Regions from separate parts of the Vibrio rubrogenes genome, predicted to be linked through region 1. Evidence: predicted binding sites of a transcription regulator. Region 1 holds the regulator's gene; the other holds the start of a gene.

Region 1 (16,094 bases):
CAGGTAATGACTCATCCGCGAGGAGCAGCAACACTTTCACGAATCACCAGTTTTGTTTCCAGCAAACGAGAGCCCGCCCGGACATCGTGTCCCCGGAGCACTTCTAACATCATCAGCATCGCCTGACGGCCAATCTCATATCGAGGCTGAGAGACTGTTGTTAACGGCGGATCACAATACTGAGCAAAGTTAATATCGTCAAAACCTACCACCGATAGGTCATGAGGCACTCTGACGCCCAAGCGTTTCGCTTCTTGAATGGCACCGATAGCCATCATGTCATTGTGGCAGAAAACAGCTCCCGGCGGTTCGGATAACCCTAAAAGGTGCCGAATCGCTTTCACACCGGCTTCAAAACTGAAATCGCCTTTGTAGTGATAAGCAGGATTCATGGTAATTCCGGCACGCCTTAAAGCCTGCATGTATCCCTGATGACGGAAATGGCACAACGCAGCTGAATCGGGGCCAGCAATCTCACCAATTTTTTTATGGCCCATCTGAGTGAGATAATTCACCACTTCAAACGCAGAGGTCAGATTATCAATATGGACGGTCGGGAGTTCCAGCTCCGGCGCGTACTCACAGGCCATCACCATCGGCGGTAGATTTTTCTGCTCTGATTTACTGGCGTCAAACGGTAAATCGGTGCCAAGGAGTAGCATTCCGTCGGCTTGCTTGGTGAAGACCAGATTGACAAAAGAACTTTCTCGTTTCTTCTGTTGTCCACTATCACCAAGTAGCACTAAATAACCATGCTCGACAGCAGCATCCTCGATACCCCGAATAATTTCAGTAAAGTACGGGTCGCAAATATCGGGAACGATTGCAACAATCGTCTTTGATTCGTTACGTCTTAAATTCCGTGCCAGTGAATTCGGAGAGTATCCGGCTTCAAGCACTGCATCTTCAACCCGTTTTCTTGTCGTAGGCGACACTTTTTCGGGATTCATCAATGCCCTAGATACGGTCGCGGTTGACACTCCCGCTAGTTGAGCAACATCCTTCATCGTCGCCATACATTAAAACCCTCTTTCAAAATAGTATTTGCTATAAAACTGATTCATGCACACACTTTTGATATATCTATCAAGAGCTTGATGTATGTGCTTCCATAGTTTAAGCATTTCTTCGAATAAAGTTACGGTCTATTTAACACTTCTTACATCATAAACGAGAAATAGATCACGATACATAGGTTTTATACTGTGATAACGATACGAATCAAGTCAATGACCTTCCGACTTACCGAATAGAGATCGGGGGATTATGACAAATCATGGGGTTCAACATCGAGCGACCAACGAACTTTCCCCGCGAGTGGTAAGCGCTGAATGACAGGTTTGGCACTCATCAACAGTTTTTGCATCGTCGGACGACTCATCGTTTGCATCAATAGTTGCCAGCGATATTTCCCGGCTCGTTTTGCCATCGGTGCCGGAGATGGCCCTAAAACGGCACAGGTTGCATGATCAAACAGAGGGTGGACTTCCAAGGTCTGCTTCACCTGCCTGAGAAAATCCTCGCCAAGCTCGGCTTGATTTGATTCAGCTTTAAATAAGGTTAAATAGCTGAAAGGGGGTAATAATGCCAGTTTCCGCTCATGTAACGCGCTCATGGCAAAGTGACGGTAATCCTTTTGGAGTAAGGCTTGCAGTAAACTGTGCTCCGGGTGATGTGTCTGAAGGATGACTTCACCGGGCTGACTGGCTCGTCCGGCACGCCCTGCGACCTGAATAAATAGCTGTGCCAATCGTTCGGAAGCCCGAAAATCATGGCTGTACAAAGCACTGTCAACATCCAGCAAGCCGACCAGAGTCACCCTTGGGAAATGATGACCTTTCGCCAGCATCTGTGTCCCGATTAAAATATGATATTCTCCCCGATGGACAGCATTAAGGGCGGATTCCAGCGTGCCTTTTCTGCGGGTACTGTCCCGGTCAATCCGGATGGTACGATATTGGGGGAAGATCTGCGCCAGTTGTGTTTCCAGCTGTTCAGTACCGACACCAACCGTCGCCATCTGCGTCGAACCACAATCATGGCATTGATGTAACACCGGGCGCTGAGAACCACAGTGGTGACAGCGAAGCTCCTGTGTCACCTGATGATAGGTATAACGTGCATCACAACGCTGACAATGTGCCACCCAGCCACACTCATGACACATCAGTACCGGAGCATATCCCCGTCGGTTGAGAAATAACAAAACCTGATTCCCGACCTGTAAATGCTTTCTCATTTCAGCAATCAACGGTGCTGACAACCCGCCTTCAAGATAGAGCCCTTTGACATCCAAAACCCGATTGGTAGCCGGAACGGCATCCCCCGCCCGTTGTGTCAACGTTAAATGGTGATATTTACCACTGAGCGCATTTTGTAAAGTCTCAAGTGCAGGCGTCGCTGACCCCAAAACAATAGGAATCTGTTCAAGGCTGGCACGCATGACTGCCACATCCCGCGCATGATAACGCAAGCTATCCTGCTGTTTATATGAGGCATCATGTTCTTCATCAACAATAATGATTCCCAAATCAGCAAACGGTGTAAACAACGCCGAGCGCGTGCCGATGATCACACCGGCATGACCATCCCGGGCAGACAACCATGCATTGAGTCTTTCTGTCTCATTGAGCCCGGAATGCATGACCACCACCGGCACCATAAACCGTGAGCGAAAACGCTGAATCGTTTGTGGTGTTAAACCGATTTCAGGCACCAGAACCAGCGCTTGTTTTCCTTGCTTCAGAACCGGTGCAATCAAGTTCAAATAGACTTCCGTTTTTCCGGAGCCCGTGACGCCTTCCAATAAGTAGCAACTAAATTCACGCTGGCTGTTGATCGTCGCAATTGCAACGGACTGCTCCATATTCAGTTGCGGTTTCTCATCTTCGTCTTCCAGTAATTCAGGCCACGGCTGACGCTCTGGCTTTCGGTCAATCGCTTCAATCCATCCTTTTTCCTCAAGCGTGTTCAAAACCTGACGACTGATCTCTTCATCGAGTAATGTTTGATGGCTTTGTGTGCCGTTTTCCAATAAACGTAAAACCTTCGCCTGCTGGACTGCACGGCCAAGCCCCTGCATCAGCTTATCTCGTCCGGCGGAAGTCAGACACCACTCCCGCAAGGTCGCGAAATTGGCGGCTTTTCCTTTTCTCAGTGCTGCGGGTAACGCATTTGACAAGGTATCACCGAGTGGATACTGATAATATTGGCTGCACCATGTGAATAACCGAAACAGGCTGGCTGACCAGACAGGCTGCTCGTCCAGCACGGCACGAATCGGTTTCAGCACATCGGGGCTCATTTCAGAGTTATGGCCGAGTTCGGTCACAATACCAATCAATGTCTGTCGCCCGAACGGTACGGAAACCCGTCCACCGATAACAGGCTGACAATGCGCTGGTATCAGATAGTCGAACTGTTTATCTAAAGGGACGGGTAATGCCACTCGGGCAATGGATGGATGCATATCACTGAACATCAGATGTAAAAATCATGGACAACAGTCTAATCGAAGCTCTCGTGAAATTCGAGACAGCAATGAGAATGGTGAAAATAACAGCAAAACTAGTTGATCCGCGCTCATGGATTCTTTAATATAGCGCGCCTTGATGATACGGATGCCCGTATCACAACCGATGTAAGACGATATGATTAACTGACATGTGGTGTCCGGCAACGATCCGGATAGCGACATGGCCCGATTTTTGAGGTTCTCCCATGAAAACTGGTATCCACCCAGAATACAAAGTTGTAAGCGCAACCTGTTCTTGCGGCAACGCTTTTGAATTCAGATCAACACTGAGCAAAGATTCTCTGCACTTGGATGTTTGTGACAAATGTCACCCATTCTATACAGGTAAACAACGTATCGTTGATACCGGTGGTCGTGTAGATCGCTTCAACAAGCGTTTCGGTGCGCTTAGCAGCGGTAAAAAATAATCTCTCTTCGCTGAGAATTTCAAAAAGGACACCATTCGGTGTCCTTTTTATTTTCCCCAGCCCTTTGCTACCATTCATCCCGTTGATGGTCATGGCCTATCAATGCGTCGTTATCTCAGCGACATCAACGTAATCCTTACATAAAACAGAATATACCAGCATAAACTCCTCCAACCTCTACATATTTAAGCGATTTTTAAATACATAATGCCATAATCGCCTAGGCAGATACTCGGACATCCATTAGAATGAAGTTTCTTTCCCCTATAAACATTACAACGAGACGTTACCCTTATGTCTGAAGACAATCGCCAAGATTTAACGCCTGAAGAAGCTTTTCGCCAGAAAGCTTTGGATTATCACGCCATTCCGACCGCAGGAAAAATTGCCGTCACCCTGACCAAACCGGCCGACACAGCGGCAGACTTGGCTTTAGCCTATAGTCCCGGAGTTGCCGAGCCTGTCCGTGAGATTGCGCAGGATGTCGATAATATTTACAAGTATACCGCCAAAGGAAACACTGTCGCAGTCATCTCTAACGGTACAGCCATCCTTGGATTAGGTAATCTGGGGCCGATGGCATCCAAACCTGTGATGGAAGGAAAAGCATTGCTTTTCAAACGATTCGCCGGTCTGGACTCATTCGATATTCAAGTAAAACACCGGACCATCGATGAATTCGTTGAGACTGTCGCGAATATTGCTGATACGTTTGGTGGTATTAATCTGGAAGATATCAAGGCACCGGATTGTTTTGAAATCGAACGACGTCTTATCGAACGTTGCGATGTTCCAGTCTTCCACGATGATCAACACGGCACAGCAATCGTCACGGCTGCAGGAATGCTCAATGCTATTGAGCTACAGGGAAAGGACCTGAAGGAGTGTACGATTGTTTGTCTTGGTGCCGGTGCGGCAGCTGTTGCTTGTATGGAACTGCTGATCAAATGCGGCGCCATGCGTGAAAAAATTTATATGCTCGACCGCAAAGGTGTCATTCACACGCGCCGAGATGACCTGAATGAATACAAGCAGTTATTTGCCAATAATACGGATAAGAGAACCTTGGAAGATGTGATTCAAGATGCCGATCTTTTCCTTGGTGTTTCCGGACCGAATCTGCTGCCTCCGGAAGCATTAGCTCTCATGGCTGAAAAACCGATAGTCTTTGCCTGCTCAAACCCAGATCCAGAAATTAAGCCTGAGCTGGCTTATCAAGTCCGCAACGATTTGATTATGGGAACGGGTCGTTCTGACTACCCGAATCAGGTCAACAACGTACTGTGTTTCCCGTTCATTTTCCGTGGTGCCTTGGATATTCGAGCCAGTGAAATTAACGATGAAATGAAAATCGCAGCGGTTGAAGCCATTCGCCAGCTCGCAAAAGAAGAAGTACCGGCAGAGGTTCTGAAAGCGGCCAGTGTCGATAGCCTCTCATTCGGACCCGAGTACATTATTCCAAAGCCGATGGATCCACGCCTGTTGCCCCGGGTTGCCAAAGCCGTTGCGCAGGCAGCCGTTGATTCAGGTGTTGCTCGTATTTCAATGCCTGAAGGCTATATGCAAGATTAATATGGCACGCTGGCAAGTGTCTTACTGATAAAAAAGAGGATGCACACAATGCATCCTCTTTTTTTAGCACTTTGGTTCAAGCAGGTATCTTTTGCAAGGCTTGCTGATAGCTCGCCAGATTAGCAACTTGTTTTATATATCGTTGAATATTTGGATAGCCCGACAAGTCGGCCCGCATATCGGCAAGCTGTAGTACCAGATTCATCTGAAAATCAGCGCCACTGAGCTGCTCTCCGGCAAACCATGAACGGTGCGCAAGCGTATCATCGATATAACGCAAAAAAGTAGATACACGGGGCTCAATCACAATCTGATCCATCTTGTTGAGAAAAGAACCAATCAGCGAACGCAGCAAGAATGGGAGTTTTTCTCTCGACTTGATAAAGATCAGCCGCATCACCAGCCACATCATGAAAGAACCTTCAGCGGCATGTAACCAATAGCGGTAATCCAGTAATGCCTGACCCGACTCTGGCCGGAAACGATGTTGACGGTCATAGGTATCGATCAGATATTCAATAATGGCACCTGACTCGGCAATAGTTTGTTCGCCATCAACAATCGTCGGAGACTTACCTAACGGATGAACCGCCTTCAATGTATCCGGTGCACCCCAAGTCTTTGGATCTCTACTGTAATGAACAATTTCATATTCGAGTTCGAGAGCTTCCAACAACCAGATCACACGTAATGCCCGAGACTGTTCAAGGTAGTGAACATAGATCATATCAGACGTTCCTTATCTTCAAAGGAAACAACCAGAACCTTCTGCATTGTTCCCTTTCTAAAGAGAGATTGATTTCATATTGGTTTGAGCTTAAAACAATCCCGCCAAATCAGCCAGTACACAGAAAAGAATGTTTTATCTATCTGAGAAGTCAGACACCTTCGGATTAATCATCATAAGATTCAAATTCAATCCCCATCGCGGTCATGATTGCTTTTGCTTCGGTTGGAATATCATCCGGACGATCTTTACGCAGGTCTTCATCCGTCGGCAAAGGCTGACCGGTATATGCGTGTAAAAACGCCTCACACAAAAGCTCACTATTTGTTGCATGACGTAAATTATTGATCTGGCGTCTTGTCCGTTCATCAGTCAATACTTTAAGTACTTTCAACGGAATAGAAACCGTAATTTTCTTGACCTGCTCACTTTTCTTACCATGTTCAGCATAAGGACTTATGTATTCACCATTCCAATCAGCCATTGCTTTCCCTCATTGCCCGGAACCCGTCATTATTATCAAAAAAAGTAGGTGTTAATTTTAGCTTTATTTACTGCTATAAGCAAAGACATATAGACGTCTAGAAGTATTGACGTCTCATAAAAAAATCAGTAAAGTGAGCAACCATATCCAATCTGTGTCGATTGAGATTTTCAGTCATGAACGACATTTGTCATCAAATAGGAAGGAATCACATATGAGCACTCGCAAACCTGCAACCATCGCCGTTCGAACGGGTATTGAGTCAGACACGCAGTACCATGCTGTAGTTCCGCCGATTTATCTCTCAACGAATTATGGATTTCCGGCATTCGGTGAAGTCCCGCAATATGATTATACCCGTTCCGGTAATCCGAACCGTGGACTTCTGGAACAAGCACTTTACGAACTGGAAGGTGGTCAGGGTGCGGTGATTACAAACTGCGGTACCTCAGCGCTCAATCTATGGGTCTCTGCTTTTATCGGCCCCGATGATCTCATCGTCGCGCCCAATGATTGCTATGGCGGCACGTATCGTTTATTCAATACCCGCGCCAACAAAGGCGACTTCCGGGTGCTATTCGTTGATCAATGCGACGATACCGCACTTGCTGAAGCGCTGGCCCAGAAACCCAAACTTATTTTGCTGGAAACCCCATCCAATCCGCTCGTTCGGGTTGTCGATATCGAAAAAATCTGTCAACAAGCTAAACAAGTCGGTGCTTTAGTTGCCGTTGATAATACCTTTCTGACCCCGGTCTACCAACAACCTTTATCGCTTGGTGCTGACTTTGTGATCCATTCTACGACCAAGTATATCAATGGCCACTCCGATGTGATTGGCGGTGTGATCATCAGTAAAACCAAAGAACACGCAGAACAACTCGCTTGGTGGGCCAACTGTATCGGTGCATCCGGCACACCATTCGATAGTTATATGACACTCAGAGGACTTCGCACCTTGAGTCCCAGAATGCGTAGCCATGAAGAGAGCGCTCTGAAAATTCTTGCTTACTTGCAGTCTCAAGACCTCATCGGGACGATCTATCATCCGAGCTTACCGACTCATCCCGGCCATGACATTGCGAAAAAGCAGCAAAGCGGATTTGGTTCGATGCTCAGCTTTGAATTTGCGGGAAGCTATGAAGAGCTGCAACAATTTGTCAGTCGGCTCAATCTGTTTTCATTAGCGGAGTCACTCGGCGGTGTCGAAAGTTTAATTTGTCACCCGGCGACGATGACCCACCGAGCAATGGGTGAGGAAGCGCTCCACAAAGCAGGTATCTCTCTACAACTATTACGACTATCGGTCGGCTTAGAAGATGCCGATGACTTGATTGCCGATCTGGATCAATCCCTGAATTGGATAAAGGAGAATCGTTGATGACCACCGTACGCCACCTCCATAAATTCGGAGGAAGTAGTCTGGCTGATCCGGCATGTTATCGCCGCGTGGCTCTAATTCTGAAAGAGTATTCGCAAAGTCACGATCTGGTTGTGGTCTCTGCCGCAGGCAAAACAACCAATCAACTCATTGCTTTTATTGAAAACCTAACCGTCGAGCCGCAACAGGCTCAAGAAGTTTTAGGTCAGATTCAGCAGTTTCAACGCCAGCTGATTGCAGATTTGCTCGAAGGAGAAGCCGCGCAGGCACTGACGAACCGGCTCAGTGATGAATGCATGACTCTTGCAGAACTCACTTCCCCACTGACCGCCGCCCAACAGGCCTTCGTGCTGGCTCATGGCGAAATTTGGTCATCCCGTTTAATGGCAGCGTTACTCAATCAGCAAGGATTAATGGCGATTTCACAAGACGCCAGAGCATTCTTACGCGCTCACAGAGAAACACAGCCGGAAATTGACCGTGCTCAGTCCTATCCGTTGCTCAAGGAAATTTTGGCTCAACACGGTCATCAGCGGATCGTGATCACTGGCTTTATCGCTCAAGATGAAGCCGGAGAAACGGTTCTGCTGGGTCGAAATGGTTCCGATTACTCCGCGACCATCATTGGTGCACTGGCAGAAGTAGAACGGGTAACAATTTGGAGTGATGTCGCCGGAGTCTACAGTGCTGACCCAAGAGTTGTCACTGATGCCTGCCTGCTGCCGTTACTTCGTCTGGATGAAGCCAGCGAACTGGCTCGCCTTGCCGCACCGGTTTTACACAGTCGGACATTACAGCCCGTGGCACAAAGTGCGATTGATCTGCATCTTCGGTGTAGCTATGACCCTGAAGCCGGTTCAACCCATATCGAACGGGTACTCGCTTCCGGACGGGGTGCAAAAATCATCACGTCTCTGGATGAAGTCTTGCTGATTGAGCTCAGTTTCGCGCGCGGACACGATTTTCAGCGCCTGTACAAACAGGTAATCGAGCAACTCAAGCGAGCCCAGCTCACGCCGCTTGCTTATGATAAACAAGATGACCAGTATCGCATACAGCTTGCTTACACGGCTGAAATCGCTTCTGGTGCCTTGTCTTATTTGCAAGATGCCGCTATTGAAGCAGAAATTCGTCTCAAAGAAGGCTACTCACTCGTCGCAGCCGTTGGTGCCGGAGTGACTAAAAATGCCAACCACTGTTTTGGCTTTTATCAGCAACTCAAACAGGCTCCGATTGAGTTCCTTTGTGAATCTGAATCGGAATTGAGTCTGGTCGCGATACTTCGTCAGACATCCGTAGATACGCTTGTCAGTCAACTGCATACCCACCTTTTCCAGGCGCAGAAACGTGTGGCACTCGCACTTTGTGGCAAAGGCAATATCGGTTCGAGTTGGCTCAAGCTATTCACGGAACAAAAAGCCGAGCTGGAAAAACGCCGCGGGATGAATTTTGAACTGGTCGCGGTGATCGATAGTCAGACCTACTGGTTTGATGAACACGGGATAGAACCGACAAATATCGAACACCATTTTCTTGAAGAATCCATCCCTAATGACGGTCAAGAATGGCTGCTCAAACTGGGGCAGATCCGCGGCTATGATGATGTCATCGTGCTGGATGTGACAGCCAGTGCCGAACTCGCTTCACAGTATATTCAGATCGCAGAACAAGGGATGCACCTTATTTCCGCAAACAAGGTCGCGGGTTCTTCCAGTAGTGAATACTACTATCAAGTCAAAGACTCTTTTGCAAAGATCAGCCGTCACTGGTTTTACAATGCGACGGTCGGTGCCGGTCTGCCGATTAACCATACAGTGAGAGATCTGCGGGAAAGCGGAGATGAGATTGTCGCGCTTTCCGGGATTTTCTCAGGAACACTGTCTTGGTTATTCCAGCAATATGATGGCACCGTTCCATTTAGTGAATTGGTTGATCTGGCATGGCAACAAGGCTTAACCGAGCCCGATCCGAGAAATGATCTGGATGGTTCCGACGTCATGAGAAAATTGGTGATTCTGGCGCGTGAATCCGGTCTGGATATTGAGCCCGATCAGGTCTCTGTCGAATCACTGGTCCCGGAAGAATTACAACGCCTCTCTCTGGATGACTTTCTTGATCAAAGCACTCTGCTCGACATTCAGCTTGCTGAACGTCTGGCAAAAGCGCAGCGGGAAGATAAAGTTCTGCGTTATGTCGCTCGCTTGGAGAAGTCTGGAAAAGCCTCCGTCGGTGTGGAAGCATTGCATCGGGAGCATCCATTAGCCAATCTATTACCGTGCGATAATATCTTTGCGATCGAAAGTAAATGGTATAAAGACAATCCGTTAGTGATTCGCGGTCCCGGTGCCGGGCGAGACGTCACTGCGGGCGCGATTCAGTCAGACATCAACCTACTTTCCAGCTTATTATAATAAACCCATCGTTGATCACGCATTCAATATATCAGGAGCCTTTTGGCTCCTGATTTGTTTCTAAACTATTTGTTTCTAAACTAAGAGATGTGAAAAGCCTTCATATAATCATGAATAATATTCATCTTTATATTGTTGACATGAAAAACGATTCAATAGAATATCTAGACATATAGACGTCTAAACGTCGATTACTATCCGATTAGCCATCATTCACGGGAGAGAGAAGATGGGATACTCATATGCTGGACATATTGATGCACTGAATCAAAATATTAGTGAATTATCCGGAGACATCAATGTCTCTTTTGAGTTTTTCCCGCCAAGCTCACCACAAATGGAAGAAACGCTCTGGAACTCAGTTCATCGCTTAAAAACCTTACAGCCCAAATTCGTCTCTGTCACCTACGGGGCTAACTCTGGAGAGCGAGACAGAACCCATTCCATCATTAAAGAAATCAAATCCCAGACAGGCTTAGTCGCAGCGCCTCACCTCACTTGTATTGATGCCAGTCGAGATGAATTGGCTCAAATTGCCGATGACTACTGGAACAACGGCATCGAGAACATTGTTGCGCTCCGTGGTGATATTCCACCGGGCGGCGGTAAACCGGATATGTATGCTGCTGATCTGGTCACGTTACTCAAATCCCGTCATGACTTTGATATTTCTGTCGCAGCCTTTCCTGAAGTCCACCCGGAAGCAAAAAGTGCTCAGGCTGATTTACTGAACCTCAAACGTAAAGTTGATGCCGGTGCCAATCGTGCCATCACTCAGTTTTTCTTTGATATTGAGTGTTATCTACGATTCAGGGACCGTTGTGTCAGTGCCGGCATTGATGTCGAAATCGTACCAGGTATTCTACCGGTATCCAACTTTAAACAGGCATCTCGCTTTGCCGCGCAAAACCACGTCAAAGTACCGGGATGGATGAATAAGCAATTCGACGGATTAGACGATGATCCGGTGACACGTCAGCTTGTCGGTGCAAGCCAAGCCATTGACATGGTCCGGATACTCAGTCGTGAAGGGGTGAAAGACTTTCATTTCTATACGCTGAATCGGGCAGAAATGACTTATGCATTGTGTCATACACTGGGCATCCGGCCGCAAGTATAAAACGTATTTCAAACTCTCCCGTCAAAAATGCCGACATTCTCGTCGGCATTTTTAATATCGCGTTATTTTTGATACCGCACTTGTGATATAGAAAGCTTGAACCAAATCGCTTTGAGATAGAAGGTCCAGCCTTACTCCATATCTTCCATCTTACCAAGCAAATTGCGAATGCGTTCCTGCCATGCGGTTTGCTCTTGCTGAATGTCCTGTACGCGCTGTTCCAGTTCATCACGGCTGGTTTTCAGCTGAGTCGCTTCTTCAATCAATTTCTGTTTTTCTTCTTTTAATTCTTCAACTTCCATTTGAAGGAGTGTGATTGTATCAACGGCAGTTTGAATTTTGGCTTCTAATTTCTCTAACACTTCAAAAGACATGCTTATATCCTTTACGATTCTGCGCTTGCAATAATGATTGTACCTAGTTGCTCATTCTACTCAGCCATGGCTGGAGAAACACGCTCTATATTGAATATTTTCACCATTCGATTAAAAAACCGACGTGAATTGACACAATTCTTACTTTTATTGTTCTTCGTGACGGGTTCAATCGCTCTTGAGCCCCGAAATAGCGCTGAAGATCTGAGACCGCTTTGATCAAATGCAATAATCCGCAAGCATTTCAGCAAACGTTTTCGTCGGGATATGCTAAAATTCGACGCAAATTTCTCAGTTTTCCGTCAAGATGGAGTTCACATGAAACGTGATTTAGCAATGGCCTTTTCCCGGGTGACCGAAGGTGCCGCTTTAGCCGGGTATAAATGGCTTGGGCGCGGTGATAAAAGTGCAGCGGATGGTGCAGCTGTCGAAGTCATGCGGAGTCTGTTGAATAAGACCGAGATCACGGGGGAGATTGTCATCGGAGAAGGGGAAATTGATGATGCCCCGATGCTTTATATTGGCGAGAAAGTCGGTTTGGGAGGCGATGAAGTAGATATCGCAGTTGATCCGATAGAAGGAACTCGCATGACAGCCATGGGGCAGTCGAATGCGCTCTCCGTATTGGCAGCAGCGGAAAAAGGTAGCTTTTTGAAAGCACCTGATATGTACATGGAAAAACTAGTCGTCGGGCCGGGAGCCAAAGGATGTATCGATCTCAATCAGCCTCTTAAACAGAATCTCGAACATGTCGCGCAAGCATTAGGTAAATCACTGGATAATCTGGTCGTGATTACGTTGGCTAAACCTCGTCACGAGCAAGTCATCGCAGAAATGCAACAATGGGGCGTCCGCGTATTTGCCGTGCCCGATGGTGACGTGGCAGCCTCAATTTTAACCTGTATGCCCGATAGTGAAGTGGATGTCATGTATTGTATCGGCGGCGCACCGGAAGGCGTGGTCTCTGCAGCCGTCATTCGTGCCTTAGACGGTGATATGCACGGTCGTCTTCTGCCTCGTCACGAAGTAAAAGGGGATACCGCTGAAAACCGCCAGATCGGACAGCAGGAAACTGAACGTTGTCAGCAAATGGGGGTTGAAGCCGGTAAAGTGCTGAGGATGGAAGATATGGTCCGCAGTGATAATGTGATTTTTTCCGCAACGGGAATCACCAAAGGCGACTTACTGGATGGCGTCACTCGTCAAGGGAATATAGCCGTCACCGAAACCCTGCTCATCCGCGGCAAATGCCGGACAATTCGTCGAATTCAATCGACGCATTATCTGAACAGAAAAGATCCGGAAGAACGGATGTGGATTGTCTGATATACACTATCAGTCTCTCGATATTAAACATCGAGAGACTCTCATCAGAAGAGACTCCCGTTAACCAAAAGAATCCGACTTAATATCCGATACAAAAAAAGACCGCACACTGCGGTCTTTATTAATATGTGCTACGAAAAAACCTTAAAACAGTTCTTCAGCAACTTTATACAAATCTTTGCGGACAGGACGCTTCATATTCTCGATCGCATCGATGATATCGTGGTGAACCAGATCTTCTTTCTGAATACCGACACAACGACCACCATGACCTTCCAGCAGAAGATGAACCGCATAGTTCCCCATACGAGACGCTAAAACACGGTCAAACGCTGTTGGACGACCACCACGCTGAATATGACCAAGCACAGTTGCTCGTGTTTCACGTTTTGTCGCTTCTTCAATCTTCTTGGCCAGAACATTGGCATCCATCATCAGCTCAGTCAACGCAATGATGGCATGTTTTTTACCTTTCGCGATGCCGTCTTTCAGATTGGAAATCAGCTCATCCATATTCAATCCCGTCTCCGGGGTAATGATATATTCACATCCACCAGCGATGGCTGACATGAGTGTTAAATCACCACAATGACGTCCCATGATTTCAACAATAGAAATCCGTTGATGAGATGATGATGTATCGCGCAAGCGGTCGATGGCATCAATGACGGTATTCAAAGCGGTCAGATAACCAATAGTATAATCGGTGCCGGCAATATCATTATCAATCGTGCCTGGCAGGCCGATACATGGATATCCCATCTCTGTCAGCTTCTTGGCTCCCATGTAAGAACCATCACCACCGATGACAACCAGCGCCTCGATACCATGCTTCTTCAGATTCTCAATCGCTTTTTCACGAACGTGAACCTCTTTAAATTCAGGAAAACGAGCTGAACCAAGGAATGTACCACCTCGGTTAATCACGTCAGAAACACTCGAACGCTCTAAGCGAGCAATCCGGTCTTCATAAAGCCCCAGATAGCCATCATAGATGCCGAAAACTTCTAAACCAGCGCCTAATGCAGTGCGTACAACGCCACGAATCGCAGCGTTCATCCCTGGAGCATCGCCGCCACTTGTTAATATCCCGATCTTTTTAATCATGCTCACCCTCTAAAATATTGGGAATGTCATTCTAATAGATAGTTGTATCCGGTTGTTTATGTCAAAACAAACCGATCTTCTCAGCACATCATGTCACTTTTTTTGCAAAGTTACTCGATCTTTTTTTGCACTGAAGATTAAGTGTTCATATTGTGGATGAGTATTGCAATTTTGTCATTACTCTTTGTTGATTCACATCAGGGTATAGTTTTTTTCTTATGCGAATCAACAATAGTAACAGCCAATATTGAAGACAAAATAATCTAAAAAATCACGGCCCTCCCCTGATAACAGGATTTCCGGCAGGTCATATTTCCCTCACATTTGCATAATCATTTACATAAATATAAATAATGTAAACATTTATTAACATTCTTATGCTCACTGTTGTTTACATTATGGTTATGAATTAATTTGCATTGATTCATCCCTAATCTTGCTTTGTTTTGTTAGTTTAGTAACGCTGGCCTTTAAGGCCTTTTACCACTCAGATCAAGCGCCTACGATAGGGAGATCAGGATAATGAAATACACGAAAACCAGTCTGGCCGTCATACTGACACTGTTCAGTACATCGCTCATTGCGGCAGAAAATTTGCAGACTGACGACAACAAAGTCTGGATATCGATTGGCGCGGATGCAAAAGGTACGCTGCTGGAATCTGTCACTCAACCGATTCAGACTCAATCTATTGTTGATAATCCTCTTGTTTGGGTTGGACAAGTTGATCAACAAGATCTTGCAGAGCTATCGCACAACATGCATGAAGAACATCACCGTTGCGGCGGTTATATTGTTCATGATTCCAAACAAAGTGCTGTTGAAGCGAGCCGGGTGCCATTAACCAGCAGTTCATTTGCTGCGGTTGGCATTCATCAACAAGATATTGTCAAACCGTTGATCCCACTCATCAGCGCGGAGCAAATTACCGATACAATCACCAGCTTATCGGACTTTACGAATCGCTTCTATACGACCCTCACCGGGGCACAAGCCTCTAACTGGATTGCCAATGAATGGCGAGGTTTAGCCTCCGCATGGCGCGATGCCTCCGTTCAGCAGGTGAGCCACTCAGGTTATCAGCAGAAATCCGTTATTTTAACCATTCGAGGCTCGGAAAAACCCGACGAAATCGTAGTCATTGGCGGTCATCTGGATTCCACAATAGGTTCAGGAACCAACGCTCAAAGCGTTGCTCCCGGTGCGGATGATGATGCATCAGGCATCGCCAGTGTGACTGAAATCATCAGGGTACTGGCAGAAAACAACTTTCAACCGAAACGTACCGTTGCTTTCATGGCTTATGCGGCAGAAGAAGTTGGGTTACGCGGCTCTCAGGATATCGCCAACCAATATAAGAATGACGGCAAAAACGTGCTTTCCGCCCTCCAGTTGGACATGACAAACTATCCCGGTTCTGCTGAAGATATTGTCTTCATGACCGATTATACCGACAGCAACCTGAATACATTCTTGGCACAGCTGCTCGATGAATATCTCCCCAGCCTGAAATACGGCTTTGACCGATGTGGTTATGGCTGCTCGGATCACGCATCATGGCATGGTGCCGGATATCCTGCATCGATGCCTTTCGAAGCAAAATTCGCTGAATACAACCCGAATATTCATACTCCACGGGATACGCTCTCC
Region 2 (16,094 bases), on a different contig from region 1:
TCTATTATTAACGATTGCCAGAACTCGTCTGCAAGCTTTTCATCGACTGTTACCCGTTGCGGGGATTGTGGCAGCAATGTTATTGACACTTTGTATTGTACCGTTGACTGCCAATATGGATCCGATTCAGTTACAAAATGTGTTGCACTCGATTTTGCTCTGTTTCTCTCTGTTAGTGACCGCTGTGATTATCTGGTCGTGGCATTTACTCATGACCAAAAGCGCGGATAAAATTCAGTTGGGTATTTCCTGTTTGGTACTGTTAACGTCAATGACCGGATTTCATCAGTTGTATTTTTATTAGGCAGCTTGCCACAATTTAGCACTACACTTACATGAGGTTTGAGGTTGATTTCATTCAGGCTGATGGCCTCAGAATCACAGAAAGGAGGGTAGTGATGGACTTTTCAAATATTGATCGTTTAGACAATTCGATTTTGCTTGGTATCGTCAATGAGAAACTGCGGCTCGAATGTGAAAGTTTTGACGATTTAGTAACCACTTATGAGTTTAATTCTCAAGCTGTGCTCAATAAGTTAGGTCATCTGGGTTATCAGTATGATCCGCTGACCAATCAATTCAAAGCCGAACATTGAGTCTGTTCATTGGCATGAGCGCGTTTGAAGGTTACTGAACCCTGGATGGGGCGGGGATAAGACATGGCCGGACAGTGACTCCCGCCATGTCTTAAGAGGCAATGCACCTGATTCATTGATAATGTGAATGATTGGGTATGTTTGCTTGTGATTTGACGTCATACAAACTCATGATCTTTGACTGGGGTGTAAAATGAGCGTTTCGGACTATCTAACACCACATGGGTCGTGACCCGGCGGATTTTGGGATTTTCCTGCATCAGTGTTTCAATGAATGCGTCATACTCCAGTGCAGTTGCCGCAGTCACCAGGACTATCAGATCAAACTGCCCGGTCACATAATAGATTTGTTGGATATTTTCTTTCTGCTCAGCCCAACTTTTGAAGTGGGACAGTGTCTGGTAGTTGTCCCGTTCGATCTCTAAACCGGCTAAAAAGCTCATATGATTGATCAGATATTGCGGATCAATGATTGCCACTTCCTGTTGAATAACTCCCTCCTGACGTAATTTTTTGATCCGGCGTTGTACGGCGGATGCCGATAATCCAATCTGTTCGGCAATCCGTTCGGTTTGCAGCCGACAGTTACGTTGCATGATATCCAGTATTTTCTTATCAAATAAGTCAAGTTGCATATTTTAAGGTCTCTGGTGCGGATTTTCTGCATATTACGATAAAATATGCAGAAAATCATAGCCAGATTTGATGATTTCTCCGTTCAGCTGCACTTTTTTACCGGATACTATTTGAGCCGAGACGGTGCGCGTGAAAGAGCGTGTCTGGCCGGTATCGATTTTGAAACCTATGGAAGCTTGTACTGATGTCTAAGTCCCCACCGTATTCTCCTGAAACACTGGCACTTTCGGCTGGTTTTTTTCCGGATCAGCAAACCGGAGTCACGACCCCCAATATTACAATGTCGGTCAATCACTGTTTTGTACCGGAGGAAGGTTCGTTTTCCGCCAACGGGATTGAGGATTTGGCCGATACGCCTTTTCTGTATGCCGGCTGGACCAATCCGACCGTCCGACAGCTTGAACAGCGCATTGCTGCATTGGAATGTACTGATGATGCCTATGCAACGACGACGGGTATGGCAGCATTGTCAGCGGTGTTTTTTTCACTGTTGCGTGCCGGTGATCATTTGATTATCAGTGATGTCTGTTATGCCGCTGTTTATGAGTTAGCAAGAGAAGTCTTGCCTGATTACGGTATCGAAGTCACACCGGTGAACCTGACGGATCTCGATGCGGTCACGCAGGCAATTCGTCCCAATACCCGGCTGATCCATGCCGAGAGCCCTTGTAACCCATTACTTCGTCTGACAGATTTGGCGCAACTGGCGCATTTAGCCAAACAGCATCAGGTATTGCTGTCCGTGGATTCAACCTTTGCGACACCGGTGATTACTCGCCCGGCAGTACTGGGTGCCGATCTTGTCATTCACTCGCTGACCAAGTTTATCAATGGTCACGGCGATGCATTGGGCGGGTGTGTCGCGGGGAACAAAACTTTGATTGCAAAAATTCGTTCCAGAGCGGCAGCGCATTTTGGGATCACGATTAGCGCACAAAATGCCTGGCTGATTATGCGTGGTATCGAGACCTTGTATCCACGGATGAAAACCATTAGTGATTCGGCGTATCAAATCGCGCAATGGCTGGAGAATCATCCCCGGGTGAAGCAAGTGAATTATCCGGGGCTCACATCTCATCCTCAATATGTGCTGGCGAAGGAACAGATGGCTTATGGAGGCGGGATTATCGTTTTTCAGGTCGATGCGATGGATGACATTGCACAACGGTTTGCCAAAGATGCTCGTTTATTTTATTACGCTTATTCTATCGGTCACCAGCGTAGCCTGGCGGTCTTGCTGAAAACAGCCGACTTGATGGCATCGACCTACCGGATGACGGCTGAACAGGAACAACAATTTCGACGTTATGCCGGAGAAGGAGTATTGCGGTTGTCGATTGGTCTGGAAAATCCGCACGATCTCATTGAAGAGCTTGATCAGTTACTGCGTTAATCGGTTCTTCGCGGTTTATACCACTTTGAAGTCTCTCGGAATAAGGATGTAGTAAGAGGTAAAAAGTGGATACGGGCTGTCCGTCTGGCTTGATTTTTTTGTAGACAAGGTTGTGATTAATTGTGACGAAAGTATTGAAAAGTGCTACTGTTCTGTCGCACTATGTTAAAGATAACTTTGCTGAATAATTCAGCAAAGTTGACAACACAACATCGCATTTCTTGATGGAAATGGTCACAGATATAAAAATCATAAAGGGACAGTATGAATAAAATATTAAAATCAGCTATTGCCGGGGCGGTACTTGCCTGCTCGGCATTGACGACACAGGTTTATGCAGCATCATCTGCACTGGAAAACATCCTGAATAAAGGGGAACTCAGAGCTTGTTTTGACGCTGGTTATGTGCCGTTTGAAATGAAGACCAAAGATGGTCGTTTTGTCGGTTTCGATTTAGATATGGCAAAACATATGGCACGTTCTATCGGCGTTAAATTTGTACCGGTTAATACCGCATGGGATGGGATCATTCCTGCCTTGCAGACCGACAAATGCGATATCATTATCTCTGGTATGACCATTACACCAGAGCGTAATCTGAAAGTTAACTTTGCCGACCCTTACATTGTTATCGGACAGTCGGTACTGATTTCGCCTAAACTGGTTGGCAAAATCAAAAGTTATCAGGATCTTAATGATCCGAAATATACTTTAACCAGTAAGCTGGGAACCACAGGCGCAGATGCCGCGAAACGTTATATCCCGAAAGCGAAGCTGGATCTTTATGACACTGAAATCGATGCCGTACTTCAAGTCTCAAATGGTAAAGCCGATGCCTATGTGTATGATTTACCGTATAATGCCATTTATGTCGCGCAGCATCCACAGCAGGTGACACATCTGGATACACCGTTTACTTATGAACCACTGGGATGGGCAATTCGTCAGGATGATCCTAATTTCCTCAATTTCCTGAACAATTACCTGCGTCAGGTGAAAGGTGATGGAACTTACCAGCGTATTTATGATAAATGGTTCAAGTCTGATAGTTGGCTGAAGGATGTTCAGTAATTTCCTCGCGACTATACTCAATTAATATGAAGTACCGGACTCGGGGTTTCCCTTGTCCGGTTGAGCAGTAAACAGAAGAGAATCATTGTAATGCAGTCAAAATCCAGCCGTTGGATAGGCCATGGAATTTATGCCGTAATTATGGTGTTGCTGGTGGGTGGAATTTATTTCTCCGGCAAAACAATTAATTATAACTGGCATTGGGATCGACTATGGCCCTATATCGTCAATACTGAGATGCAGAATATCCGAGCTCACGGTGATGGTGTGTCTGTTATCGAAGACAATAAAATTATTGTGAAATTTGATAACGGAGCTCCCGATCAGGTCATTAAGTCCTATGATGAACGAGTGATTGGTAATGGTGATTTAATTTTCGAAGGGGATACCGTTGCCCGGGTCGAAGATTGGAAATTCGGACCGATAGCCGTCGGGCTTTGGGTGACGGTGAAAATCTCTTTCATCTCACTCTTCTTTGCCATTTTTCTGGGCCTGATTTTCGGGTTGATGCGAGTCGCAAAAAATCAGACCGCCCGGGATCTTTCCCTGACCTATGTCGAAATTATTCGCGGTACACCGTTGCTGGTGCAGATTTTTATCGTGTATTTCTTCATCGGTACCGTATTGGATTTGGATCGATTTACCGCAGGCGTCGTGGCACTGTCTGTATTTACCGGTGCTTATGTCGCAGAAATTATCCGGGCGGGGATTCAGTCAGTATCCAGTGGTCAAATGGAGGCCGCTCGTTCATTAGGGATGACTTATCCGCAGGCCATGCTGTATGTCATACTGCCGCAAGCCTTTAAGAGAACGTTGCCACCGCTCGCCGGGCAGTTTATTAATCTGATTAAGGATTCATCATTGGTTTCGGTGATTTCAATTACCGATCTGACCAAAGCCGGCCGGGAAGTGGTTGCGGGTAGTTTTGCTCCCTTTGAAGTTTGGTTTACCGTTGCCGCGCTTTATCTGCTCGTCACCGGCTCACTCTCGTGGGCGATCCAACTGTTAGAAAAGAGGTTATCGGCTAGTGACTAATAATCAATATTCCGGTGAAGACATGATTGTTGCCAAAGGGATTGAAAAATTTTATCCCAATGGTTGCCATGCTCTGAAATCGGTCAGTGCGACGGTGAAAAGAGGCGAAGTTGTTGCGATTATCGGACCTTCCGGCTCAGGCAAGTCCACTTTCTTGCGGACACTCAATCAACTTGAAGCTATTAATGAAGGTTCAATTATCGTTGATGGTGTCGATATGTACGCGAAATCAACGGATATCAATCAATTACGGCAAAATGTCGGGATGGTGTTTCAAAGCTTTAACTTGTTTCCCCATAAGACTGCTTTAGAAAATGTGATGCTGGCACCATTGAAAGTAGCTAAACGTCCGGCGAAAGAAGTTGAAGCCACTGCGAAAGCGTTAATGAAACGCGTTGGTCTGGCTGAGCGGATGAATAACTATCCTTCTCATCTGTCCGGCGGGCAACAGCAACGCGTGGCGATTGCCCGGGCGTTGGCGATGGAGCCGGATTTGATGTTGTTCGATGAACCGACATCAGCGCTTGACCCTGAAATGGTCGGTGAAGTATTGGATGTCATTAAGGGATTGGCAGCAGAAGGTATGACGATGGTGATCGTGACTCATGAAATGGGATTCGCTAAAGAGGTCGCCGATCGCGTGTTGTTCATGGAAGAAGGCGCCCTGTTGGTTGATGATACGCCTCAGGTGGTGTTTGAATCCCCGCCTCATCCCCGTTTACAGCAATTTCTTGCCAAAATTTTATAATTGAATTTTCCGCCAGTTGTTGACTGGCGGAAGTCATTTCTATCAGGCGATTTTTATCCCTTCTAAGTGCGTTTTACACTGTTGCCGTGCTGTGGCAAAGAAAGCCTGTAGATAACGTTTCTCTTTTTCCCCATGTCGTACGGCAGCAAATAGTCGCCGCCATAATCCTTGTCCCAGAGGCTTGCTGGTGATCAGGCGCTGGCGGGAAAATTCGCTGATGGCCCAATTGGGCAGTGCTGCAACCCCTAAGCCGGCTGAAACCATCTGCACCAGCATGAGCGTATTGTCTGCCTGTTTCCATTTCAGCGGTTCTACACCGGCCGGATGAAGAAAGTGTTTATACACATCGAGACGCTGTTTCGGCACCGGATAAGTCAGCATGGTCTGTCCGGCTAAGTCTGCCGGTTGAATGGCAGCAACGTCAGCTAGCGGATGATTGATTGCGGTCACAAGGCGCATTTCAAAATCAAACAACGGCTCATAATGGATTTCGGAGCGAGGCATAATATCCGAGGTGATCAAGAGATCAAGCTCTCCCGCCAACAGTGCTGGGAGTGGTTCAAAACCAAATCCGGAAGAAAAGTCCAGCGTCACATCCGGCCAGCCAAGCTGATACTCCTTGAGCGCTGGCATCAGCCATTGAAAGCAGGAATGACAGTCGATTGCCATATGCAGACGCCCATTGACATCTTCTTTGAGACTGGCGATTTGGTGTTCTGCCTGAGCCATTCTCGGTAAGACATCCTCCGCCAGTCGTAGCAAAATTTCACCTTCGGATGTAAACCGAACCGGTCGTGTTTTTCTGAGAAACAGCGGACTGCCAATCCGCGACTCCAAATCTTTGATCTGATGAGACAGGGCTGACTGGGTCAGGTGCAGCGCGGTCGCCGTTGCGGTTAAAGAACCGGTATCTCGAAGGGAAATCAATGTCTTGAGATGTTTGATTTCTAACATGAGTTTTCCTCATTCATGATAAATCATGTTGAATATTTTTACTAAATTACGCTGAAACCAAGCACGTGTAAACATCCGGACGTCGATATGAGTTAGTTAATTTCAATTTATTTTTATGATTATGAATTTTATTAATGTATCGGTTGAATAATTGGCGTTTGGCAATGAAATCATTTTGTACGATATTTTAGCCATCCAGACATCTTAAAGTGTCTGAACGATCAGTCAGTATTCCGATCAATCCGTATCAAATATTCACGGCAAACAATAATCAATCAAAAGGATGGTATTCATGGCGACAACTACACATATTCTGGGCTTTCCTCGTATCGGTGAAAAAAGAGAACTCAAATTTGCTTTAGAAGGGTATTGGCGCGGAGAGCTTGATCAGTCTCAGTTGGCAGCAACTGGCACATCGATTCGTCACGAGAACTGGGCACTTCAAGCGGACAATCAACTCAGTTTTGTCACTGTCGGTGATTTTGCTTGGTATGACCATGTGTTGAATACGTCTCTGTTATTAGGCCATGTGCCACAACGCCACCGCGATGGTGATATCAATATTGATACACTGTTTAAAATTGCCAGAGGGCAGTCCCGCCAAGGGTGTGGCTGTCAAGGCGGTAGTGCTGCTTCGGATATGACCAAATGGTTCAATACCAATTATCATTACATCGTGCCGGAATTTTCAGCCGATGATACGTTTGAGGTGAGCTGGTCACAGCTATTTGATGAAGTCGATGAAGCCATTCAGCAAGGGCATCAGGTGAAGCCGGTATTACTGGGACCATTGAGTTATCTGTATCTGGGGAAATCCGTGACAGAGGGATTTGACCGGTTATCGTTATTGCCCCGGCTTACAGTGGCTTATCAAACCATTCTGGAGAAACTGGCAGCACAAGGGGTTGAGTGGGTTCAGATTGATGAGCCAATTTTGGCACTGGAATTAGAGCAAGCATGGCTTGATGCTTTTCCGTCTGCTTATGATCAATTACAAGTGCAACGGAGCTCGGGAAGAATCAAGTTGTTGCTTACCACTTATTTTGATTCGATCACTGATGTGTTCGATCGTGTGACAGCCTTACCGGTCGATGGACTGCATATTGATAGTGTCTCTGCACCGCAGCAGTTGGATGAAGTGGCCGGAAAACTCCCAGCCGATTGGATCCTGTCTGTTGGCGTTATCAATGGACGCAATGTCTGGCGAGCCGATCTGGCGGCATTACTAACACAGTTACAGCCTCTCAAAGCGCAGTTTGGTGATCGTCTGTGGGTTGCAAGCTCATGCTCGCTACTACATAGTCCGGTTGATCTCTCACTGGAAACCGAACTGAGTGAAGAAACGCGGAGTTGGTTTGCCTTTGCCCGTCAAAAAGTGGCCGAGTTGGGATTACTTGGTGCTGCGTTAGACGGCGATATTAAAGCTGCTGAGGCGTGTCAGAACTATAGTCGCCCGATTGAACAGCGCCGGGCCTCCCTGCAGGTGAATAAACCGCATGTCCGGGAACGGGTCGAAGCGATTACTGAAGCACTGGCGACAAGAGCACTGCCTTATTCAGCGCGGGCCACATATCAGAAGGAAGCATTGGGGTTACCCTTCTTGCCGACCACGACAATCGGCTCTTTCCCTCAGACCAGCGAAATCAGAAAATTGCGCAATGATTTTAAGCAGGGACATTTGTCTGAAAGCGACTATAAAACAGCGTTGAAAGCACATATTTATGAAGCAGTTGAACGGCAAGAAGCGTTGGGACTGGACGTCTTGGTTCATGGTGAAGCTGAGCGGAATGATATGGTGGAGTATTTCGCGGAGAACTTATCCGGATTCCAGACAACCCGTTTCGGCTGGGTACAGAGTTATGGTTCGCGCTGTGTCAAACCTGCCATTGTCGTGGCTGATATTGAGCGTGAAAAACCGATAACGGTAGAATGGTCGCAGTATGCTCAATCTCTCACTTCAAAACAGATGAAAGGGATGTTGACCGGCCCTGTTACCATCCTGTGCTGGACATTCCCCCGGGAAGATATCACCCGTAAAACGATTACTCAGCAACTCGCACTGGCACTGCGTGATGAGGTTGCTGATTTACAAACGGCTGGTATCAATATTATTCAGATTGATGAGCCGGCAATTCGAGAAGGTTTGCCGCTGAAGAAACGTGATCATCAGGCTTATCTGGATTGGGCGGTTCAGTCTTTCCGTATCGCTGCGTCTAGTGCTGCGCCACAAACGCAGATCCACACTCATATGTGTTACAGTGAATTCAATGAAATCATTGAATCAGTTGCAGCTTTGGATGCTGATGTGATCACAATTGAAACGTCGCGGTCAAATATGGCGCTGCTCGATGCATTTGAGGCCTTCAATTATCCGAATGAGATTGGTCCGGGTGTTTATGATATCCACTCACCGAACATTCCATCTCAGGAGTGGATGGTTGAGCTATTGAAAAAGGCAGCGCAAGCCATTCCGGCAGAGCGGTTATGGGTAAACCCTGATTGTGGTTTGAAAACCAGAGGCTGGCCGGAAACAGAAGCCGCATTACGCAATATGGTCGCAGCCGCCAAAACACTTCGTGAGCGTTGGGAAGAACAGATCGCATCATGATGATACTGCCATAAACCAAGGGCCCCGATATCGGGGCCCTTGGTCATTTGACGAAAGCAAATTGACAAAGATAAATCGCTGAGTCATTGCTTCTGTGTATATTTTGTACAAGTGTTTTGGTCAATCATTTGATCAATGATTAACTGACCACGGGTATTACGGATTTTTATCCGATAGGCAAGACCCGCATCGAGATTCGATTTGGTTTCCGCATTGACACAGTAACTCTGAATACTTTGAGCTAAAAGTGACTGTGTTGATTTGGCTTGAGGTGCATCATTGTTATAAATCATCATAATCTCAATGATATTCCCCTTTGAAGAGGCGCGCATGATGGACAGTGGTCCGGACTTAATCGGGAGTTCAGCATGAAGAATACTAGCGCGGGTGGTTGCAAGTAGCTCCAGCTGTTTTTGCTCACTATTACTACTACAACCGATTAAGAGAGCACTTAGCCCAACTGCAATACATATTTTTCTTGTCATGAAATGCTATTCTCAGATCGTTAAAAAACTTGTTTATAGGGTTTGACGATAACAGACTGATATACACCGGCTACGACATAAGGATCTGCATCCGCCCATGCTTTGGCTTCATCCAGAGACGCAAAATCAGCGATCACTGTTGACCCGGTGAATCCGGCTTCTCCCGGATTTTCTGAGTCAATTGCCGGCAGAGGTCCTGCAGTGAGTAATCGCCCTTCATTTTGTAATTGCTGTAATCTTTCCAGATGCTGCGGCCGGGCACCCATCCGCCTCTCTAAAGAGTTTTCCACATCTTGAGAAAATATGACATACCACATATTTATATCCTTATATAAAAGTCGGGTAGTTGACTCGACTTGGGTTCACTCTCCGGCCGGCGGCTTTGGGAGAACAATGATTTATCTTATGGGTGAAGCTCTATCATTCGCGGGCGTCCGTCACTATCAACGGCCACGTAGTTAAATGTGGCTTCACAGACCTGAAATCGTTCACCAATACCGTGTGCATGAACAGGTTTAACCCAGACTTCAAGCTCAATTGACATTGAGCTACGACCGATTCGGACACATTCGCCATAACAACAAACCACATCACCGACACTGACGGGTTTCTTAAAAGTAATGCTTGAAACGGAAACCGTCACGATTCTGCCGTGTGAAATTTCTTTTGCAAGAATGCCTCCGGCCAAATCCAGCTGTGACATAATCCAGCCGCCAAAAATATCACCGTTAGCATTGGTATCCGCCGGCATCGCAAGCGTTCGTGAAAGGAGTTGGCCTTTCGGAGTATTCACTTCAGACTTCATAATTTCGTACTACATATGTTGAACGCTTTCAGGAAAAGCGTTAATCCATCAATCAAATATAATGAATTCATCCAACTTCGAAACAATAACAGAAGGTGCATCGGATTTCACACAGAATCAAGAAAGAACCGATGCAAGTTCACGTTTTTCGGACTACTGATGATTGTCTTTATCTTTGGGTAAGCGAGTATAGATGTATGCACCGGTTAGTAAGGTGTAGACCAGCGTTGCGATCAGCAGACCAAAGACTTTAAAATCAACCCAGACATTTAAAGGGAGTCTGAAAGCGATATAGACATTAATCGCTGCACAGGCAATAAAAAAGAGCACCCAAGCCCAGTTAATTTTTGACCAGACATCATCCGGAAGTTGCAGTTCTTTACCTAACATGCCTTTAATGGCTGATCTGCCCATGAGATGGGTAACGGTCAAGCCGATGGCAAAGACAAGATAGACGATCGTGACTTTCCACTTAATGAAATTTTCATTATGGAGGAAAATCGTCATCCCACCAAACACCGCGACCAAAACAAAAGTAATAACCTGCATTTTTTCGACTTTTTTATACCAAAAGTAGGTAATGGCGATTTGCAGAGCACTGGCAATGATCAGGGCACCTGTTGCCACATAGATATCGTACAGCTTGAACAGTACGAAAAACACAATAAGTGGAATAAAGTCGATCAGTTGTTTCATGGGAATTCAGTCCTTCACTAAAGAGCGGTACAGTCTAACTAAAATTGGCAGGTATCTGAATAGTCAGATCACGTTTTGTCACGATTTCTGACTGGTTTGATACTGATCTGAATATTTGTGACTGAGTCTGCCTCTATCGATTGTTTCCAGCGAGCGATTGCATCGAAAGAGATGTATAAAAAATAAGCACTATAGGGTTTCTCGGTACTAAAAATATAACCATATGTGATCGATTTTATCCCTTACATATCATATTGATTATTAAGATCTAGATCAGATCATCATGTACATATTCGTTTCATCAGTAATATACCTATTTATAATGTTTTCGCTTGATAAGTCATTCAATTGAATTCAGAAAAAAGTGATATTTAATCAGCAGATAAGGGCAGTGGGATATCGCTGGTTCATCATGACAACAACGAGTGATGTATATATTTTTAATAACAAGGAAATTCATCATGTATAAAAAGCTAGTTGTAATAGCTTGGCCACTGTAGTCAATAGTGAACAGATTGAGTCTTTTTTGAGCTGATGAAGCAGGTTCCGTGATGAGCGTTGACCTGTTTTTTTATTGCTGGTGGAAAGGCGAATGTTGATTAATCAGATGGATGTGTTAAAAAAAACCACTCAGTGATGAGTGGTTTTTTAATCAATCCGCAATAAAACGAATCACTATGCTTCTTGTTCAACAGCCTTTTCTTCTGCTTCCGGCTCTTCGATAAGAGAATCGACAATCACCGCACAGGCGGCATCACCTGTAATATTCAGTGCGGTACGAATCATGTCGAAGATACGATCCAGAGCAAATAACAGAGGCAGACCTTCAATTGGAATTCCGGCTGCAAGCAGTACGGCAACGACGAGGAAAGATGGCCCGGGAACACCAGCCTGACCGACAGCACCGAGTGTTGCTGTCACGATAATGGCGATGTAAGACCCCATGCTCAGGTCGATGTTAAATAGCTGAGCAAAGAAAATGGCAACCAGTCCGTAGTAAATTGCGTTACCGGACATATTGATCGTGGCACCCAGCGGGAGAACGAACGATGCGGTTGAGTTTCTGACACCAAGGTCGTTTTCAACGGTATCCATGGTCACTGGCAGGGTAGCCATTGACGATGCTGTCGAGAGGGCAACAGCTTGTGGTTTTTTCATTGCACCAATGAATTTACGCGCTGATGTTTTGGTAAACACCTGAATCATCAGTGGATAGACAATGAAACCAAAAATCAGAATGGCAGCAACATAGACGACAAAGAGTTTAAGCACAACAGTCAGGGCACTGAAACCAAATGTACCGACGGCTTCTGCCATCAGGCCGAAAACCCCGATTGGCGCAATAACCATCACTTTGTTGATCATCCAGACCATTGCATCAACAATCGTGTTGACACCATTGATAATTGGTAAACGTCTTTCTTCACTCTGATTGGCGAGCGCCACACCGAAGAAAAGGCAGAACACCAGTATTTGTAGAATATTTGCGTTATTCAGCGACTGGAAAACATTGGTTGGGATCATACCGATAATGGTCGCCCAAAAAGTAGGGAGTTCACCTTTTGACGCATATTCTGAAGAGAACATCCCTTCAACACCGGAAACATCGATTCCGATGCCGGGTTGGAAAATGTGTCCCATCAATAGCGCTAAGGCAACTGCCAGCGCAGAAGTGATGGCAAAGTACCCCAGAGTCACGGCACCGACTTTACCTGCGGAATGGCTGTTTCCCAAACCGGCAGAGCCTGAAATTAGTGCAACGGCAACCAATGGAATGACCAGCATCTTAATCAGATTGATAAAGATAGCCCCGAGTGGTGAGAACATTGCGGCGTCATGCCCCATGGCGGCACCGACAATCGAACCCAGAATCATCGCGATGACAACCTGAACACCAATATTTGATAATAAACTCTTTTCTTTTAACACTTCCGTAACCCTTGTGTTATGAATTTGCAATTTCCTAGGATTACCCACTAACATCATTAACATTTGTGGGTAAATATTCCGGTTAGGTTTTTACACTGATATCTTTTCCTGATCAAGGTATCTGTTATCAAAAATCTCAATAGATAGAAAATTTACGCAAACGTTTGGCAAAAGACATCAAGAGTAGGAAAATATGCTGAGTCATGTTTCAATTGTAAAATAATTGTTCATGTGAGTGGGTATGAATAGCCCTGTGTGGCATGATTGGCGGTTTCTGTTGTAGAAACCGCCGATTCAACCGATTATAGCTGTGTAGCTGCTTTCATCTCAGAGACAAACTGATGGAGTTGGGTCAGAAGTGCCGAGGCATCGTGTTGGTTGGATTCGATGATTTTTACTACCGCCGAGCCCGAGATTGCGCCTGCCGCACCTGCAGCCAAAGCCTGTTTGACTTGTTCTGGTTCTGAAATACCAAACCCGAGTAATGCCGGAGGGGCCTGATATTCTTTCAGGGTTTTCAGCAGGTTATCTACAGGCATTCCGGCTTTGGTTTCCACACCGGTGACTCCCGCACGAGAAAGGAGATAAGTATAGCCTTTGCTGTATGATGCGACGGTTTGTAACGTTTGATGATCTGCCGTTGGCGGAGCAATGAAAATCGGTTCAATTCCATACTTTTCTGCTGATCGAATAAAATCTTCACTTTCGTTGGTTGGTACATCGGCGATCAGAACTGAATCGACACCAGCCCGTTGGCAGCGGTGATAAAAGTCGTCAATGCCACGGGTGTAGACCAGGTTGGCATAGACAAGCAGACCAATCGGTAAATCCGGATGGTTTTGCCGAACTTGCGTGATGAGCTCGAAGCAGATATCAGGGGTAGTTTGTGCTTCGAGTGCCCGCATATTCGCTCCCTGAATGGTTGGACCATCAGCGAGCGGATCAGAGAACGGGATACCCAGCTCCAGTGCGTCCGCACCAGCTTCAATCAATGTATTGATAATTTCTAAAGAGAGTGACGGGGTGGGGTCACCAATGGTTACAAAAGGAACAAATGCGCCTTGATTCTTTTCCGTCAGTTGTTGGAAAAGTGTTTGGTAACGATTCATGACAGCACTCCTTTTTCTTCTAATATTTTGTGGACGGTGAAAATATCTTTGTCACCGCGTCCGGATAAGTTCACCACCAGCGTCTGTTCTTTCTCGGGTTCGCTACGCGCCATCTTCAGGGCATGGGCTAAAGCATGAGAGGACTCAAGTGCTGGGATAATGCCTTCACGGAGAGCCAGTTCCTGAAAAGCATCCAATGCTTCGTCATCGGTGATGTTTTCGTATTCAGCTCTGCCGATGGCATTTAAATGAGCATGTTGCGGACCGACTGACGGGAAATCGAGTCCGGCAGAAATAGAGTAAGACTCTTCAATCTGACCGTGTTCATCCTGCATCAATGGCGATTTCATTCCCAGATAAATACCGGTTTTGCCGTATTTTAGTGGGGCGCCATGTTGATGGGTCTCTATCCCTTTTCCGCCAGGTTCAACACCGATTAGACGGACATTTTTTTCGTCGATAAAGTCAGCAAAGATGCCAATTGCATTCGAGCCGCCACCGACACAGGCGATGATGGCATCCGGTAATTTCCCTTCCCGTGCCAAAATTTGATGTTTGGTCTCTTCCCCGATGATGCGTTGGAATTCCCGCACAATGGTCGGGAATGGATGAGGCCCAGCAGCCGTCCCTAATAAATAGTGTGACGTTTCGTAACTTGCAGACCAGTCTCGCATCGCCTCGTTACAAGCATCTTTGAGTGTTGACGATCCAGAGTGGACAGGAATAACGGTTGCACCCATCAAACGCATCCGAAACACATTCGGACTTTGACGTTCAACGTCTTTGGCACCCATGTAAATTCGGCATTTTAACCCCAGCAGAGCACAGGCAATTGCTGTCGCAACACCATGCTGCCCGGCGCCCGTTTCTGCGATGATTTCATGTTTACCCATCCGTTTGGCTAACAGGGCTTGTCCGAGTACCTGATTGGTTTTATGAGCACCACCGTGCAGCAAATCTTCTCGTTTGAGATACAGCTTAGTCTTGGTGCCTTTGGTCAGATTTTGAGTGAGAGTGAGCGCTGTCGGACGTCCTGCGTATTCTTGGAGCAGCGACATAAATTCGGCTTGGAATTCAGGATCTTCCTGAGCGTCGATAAAAGCCTGTTCTAACTGATCGAGTGCCGGAATCAGGAGTTGTGGGACAAACTGGCCACCGAACTCGCCGAAATAGGCGTTAAGTTTAGACATGATTGATTCCTTTTTGTGTTCTGTCAGGTATCGGTATTCCGACGACTAGTAATCTCTGATTTGTTGAAAAACTTGCTGTAATTTATCAGCATCTTTGATGCCGGGAGCCGATTCAACCCCTGAATTAAAATCCAGTCCGTTACACCCGAGAGAAGCTGCTTCTTTGGCATTCTCCGGTGATAACCCCCCGGCAAGAATTACACCTTCAACTTGGGTGAGTTGTTGCCAGTCAAATGTTTGCCCGGTGCCACCGCTTTGTTGGCCGACTTTGGTATCGTATAAATGGCGATCAACATGTTGTGTTAGCTGTGCCGGAATTTGGTCTGAGACTGCATAAGCTTTCCAAATCGCGATATCAGCAGAGAGTGCTTCTCGGAGCTGATTGACGTAGGCTTGATCTTCGTTACCATGCAGCTGGACAGCGCTGAGCTGTAGTTCACGGGCCATTTGGGCCACATGTTCGACGGTGTGATTCTGAAATACCCCCACATATTTGAGGGGCGCTCCGGACATGGTGATACGGGCCGACTCAGGTGTGATGTAGCGTGGGGAAGCTTCGACAAAAATTAACCCACCGTAGACGGCACCGGCCCGGTAAGCTTGCGCAGCATCATCGGGGCGGGTCAGTCCACAAACCTTGTTTTCACCGAGAACCACACGGCGAACCGCTATTTCCAGATTTTGTTCAGACATCAGAGAACTACCGATCAGGAAGCCCTGAGCGTAGGCTGACAGATCCCGGACTTGCTGGTGCGTATAAATGCCGGACTCCGAAATAATCGTGGTACCTTTCGGTAACTTTGGTGCCAGTGTTTTGGTTCGGCTCAGGTCGGTTGTTA

Evidence for each region. Region 1 encodes MetJ, which represses methionine synthesis genes. Its sites were predicted from a motif close to TTAGACNTNTANANGTCTAA; they were not measured.
Region 2: the regulator MetJ is predicted to act here: its motif matches at 6,621-6,640, upstream of metE (5-methyltetrahydropteroyltriglutamate--homocysteine S-methyltransferase).

Annotation. Positions count from the first base shown of each region.
Region 1 covers NZ_JCARSY010000034.1:7,480-23,573, reverse strand. The annotation lists gene cytR (DNA-binding transcriptional regulator CytR) at 12-1,016, opposite strand; gene priA (primosomal protein N') at 1,265-3,469, opposite strand; gene rpmE (50S ribosomal protein L31) at 3,721-3,942, shown strand; gene AC55NX_RS17385 (malic enzyme-like NAD(P)-binding protein) at 4,237-5,514, shown strand; gene AC55NX_RS17380 (glutathione S-transferase) at 5,591-6,241, opposite strand; gene metJ (met regulon transcriptional regulator MetJ) at 6,408-6,725, opposite strand; gene AC55NX_RS17370 (O-succinylhomoserine (thiol)-lyase) at 6,940-8,106, shown strand; gene AC55NX_RS17365 (bifunctional aspartate kinase/homoserine dehydrogenase II) at 8,106-10,517, shown strand; gene metF (methylenetetrahydrofolate reductase) at 10,747-11,637, shown strand; gene zapB (cell division protein ZapB) at 11,769-12,011, opposite strand; gene glpX (class II fructose-bisphosphatase) at 12,330-13,337, shown strand; gene pfkA (6-phosphofructokinase) at 13,482-14,444, opposite strand; gene AC55NX_RS17340 (M28 family metallopeptidase) at 14,967-16,094, shown strand, end outside.
Region 2 covers NZ_JCARSY010000011.1:94,936-111,029, reverse strand. The annotation lists gene AC55NX_RS10415 (HI_1241 family integral membrane domain) at 1-304, shown strand, start outside; gene AC55NX_RS10410 (DUF4250 domain-containing protein) at 399-596, shown strand; gene AC55NX_RS10405 (Lrp/AsnC family transcriptional regulator) at 755-1,231, opposite strand; gene AC55NX_RS10400 (hypothetical protein) at 1,277-1,417, shown strand; gene AC55NX_RS10395 (trans-sulfuration enzyme family protein) at 1,417-2,625, shown strand; gene AC55NX_RS10390 (transporter substrate-binding domain-containing protein) at 2,890-3,696, shown strand; gene AC55NX_RS10385 (amino acid ABC transporter permease) at 3,787-4,731, shown strand; gene AC55NX_RS10380 (amino acid ABC transporter ATP-binding protein) at 4,754-5,479, shown strand; gene AC55NX_RS10375 (LysR substrate-binding domain-containing protein) at 5,522-6,433, opposite strand; gene metE (5-methyltetrahydropteroyltriglutamate--homocysteine S-methyltransferase) at 6,726-9,041, shown strand; gene AC55NX_RS10365 (GspS/AspS pilotin family protein) at 9,125-9,526, opposite strand; gene AC55NX_RS10360 (YciI family protein) at 9,547-9,843, opposite strand; gene yciA (acyl-CoA thioester hydrolase YciA) at 9,930-10,331, opposite strand; gene AC55NX_RS10350 (septation protein A) at 10,485-11,027, opposite strand; gene AC55NX_RS10345 (dicarboxylate/amino acid:cation symporter) at 11,703-13,019, opposite strand; gene trpA (tryptophan synthase subunit alpha) at 13,259-14,065, opposite strand; gene trpB (tryptophan synthase subunit beta) at 14,062-15,255, opposite strand; gene trpCF (bifunctional indole-3-glycerol-phosphate synthase TrpC/phosphoribosylanthranilate isomerase TrpF) at 15,301-16,094, opposite strand, start outside.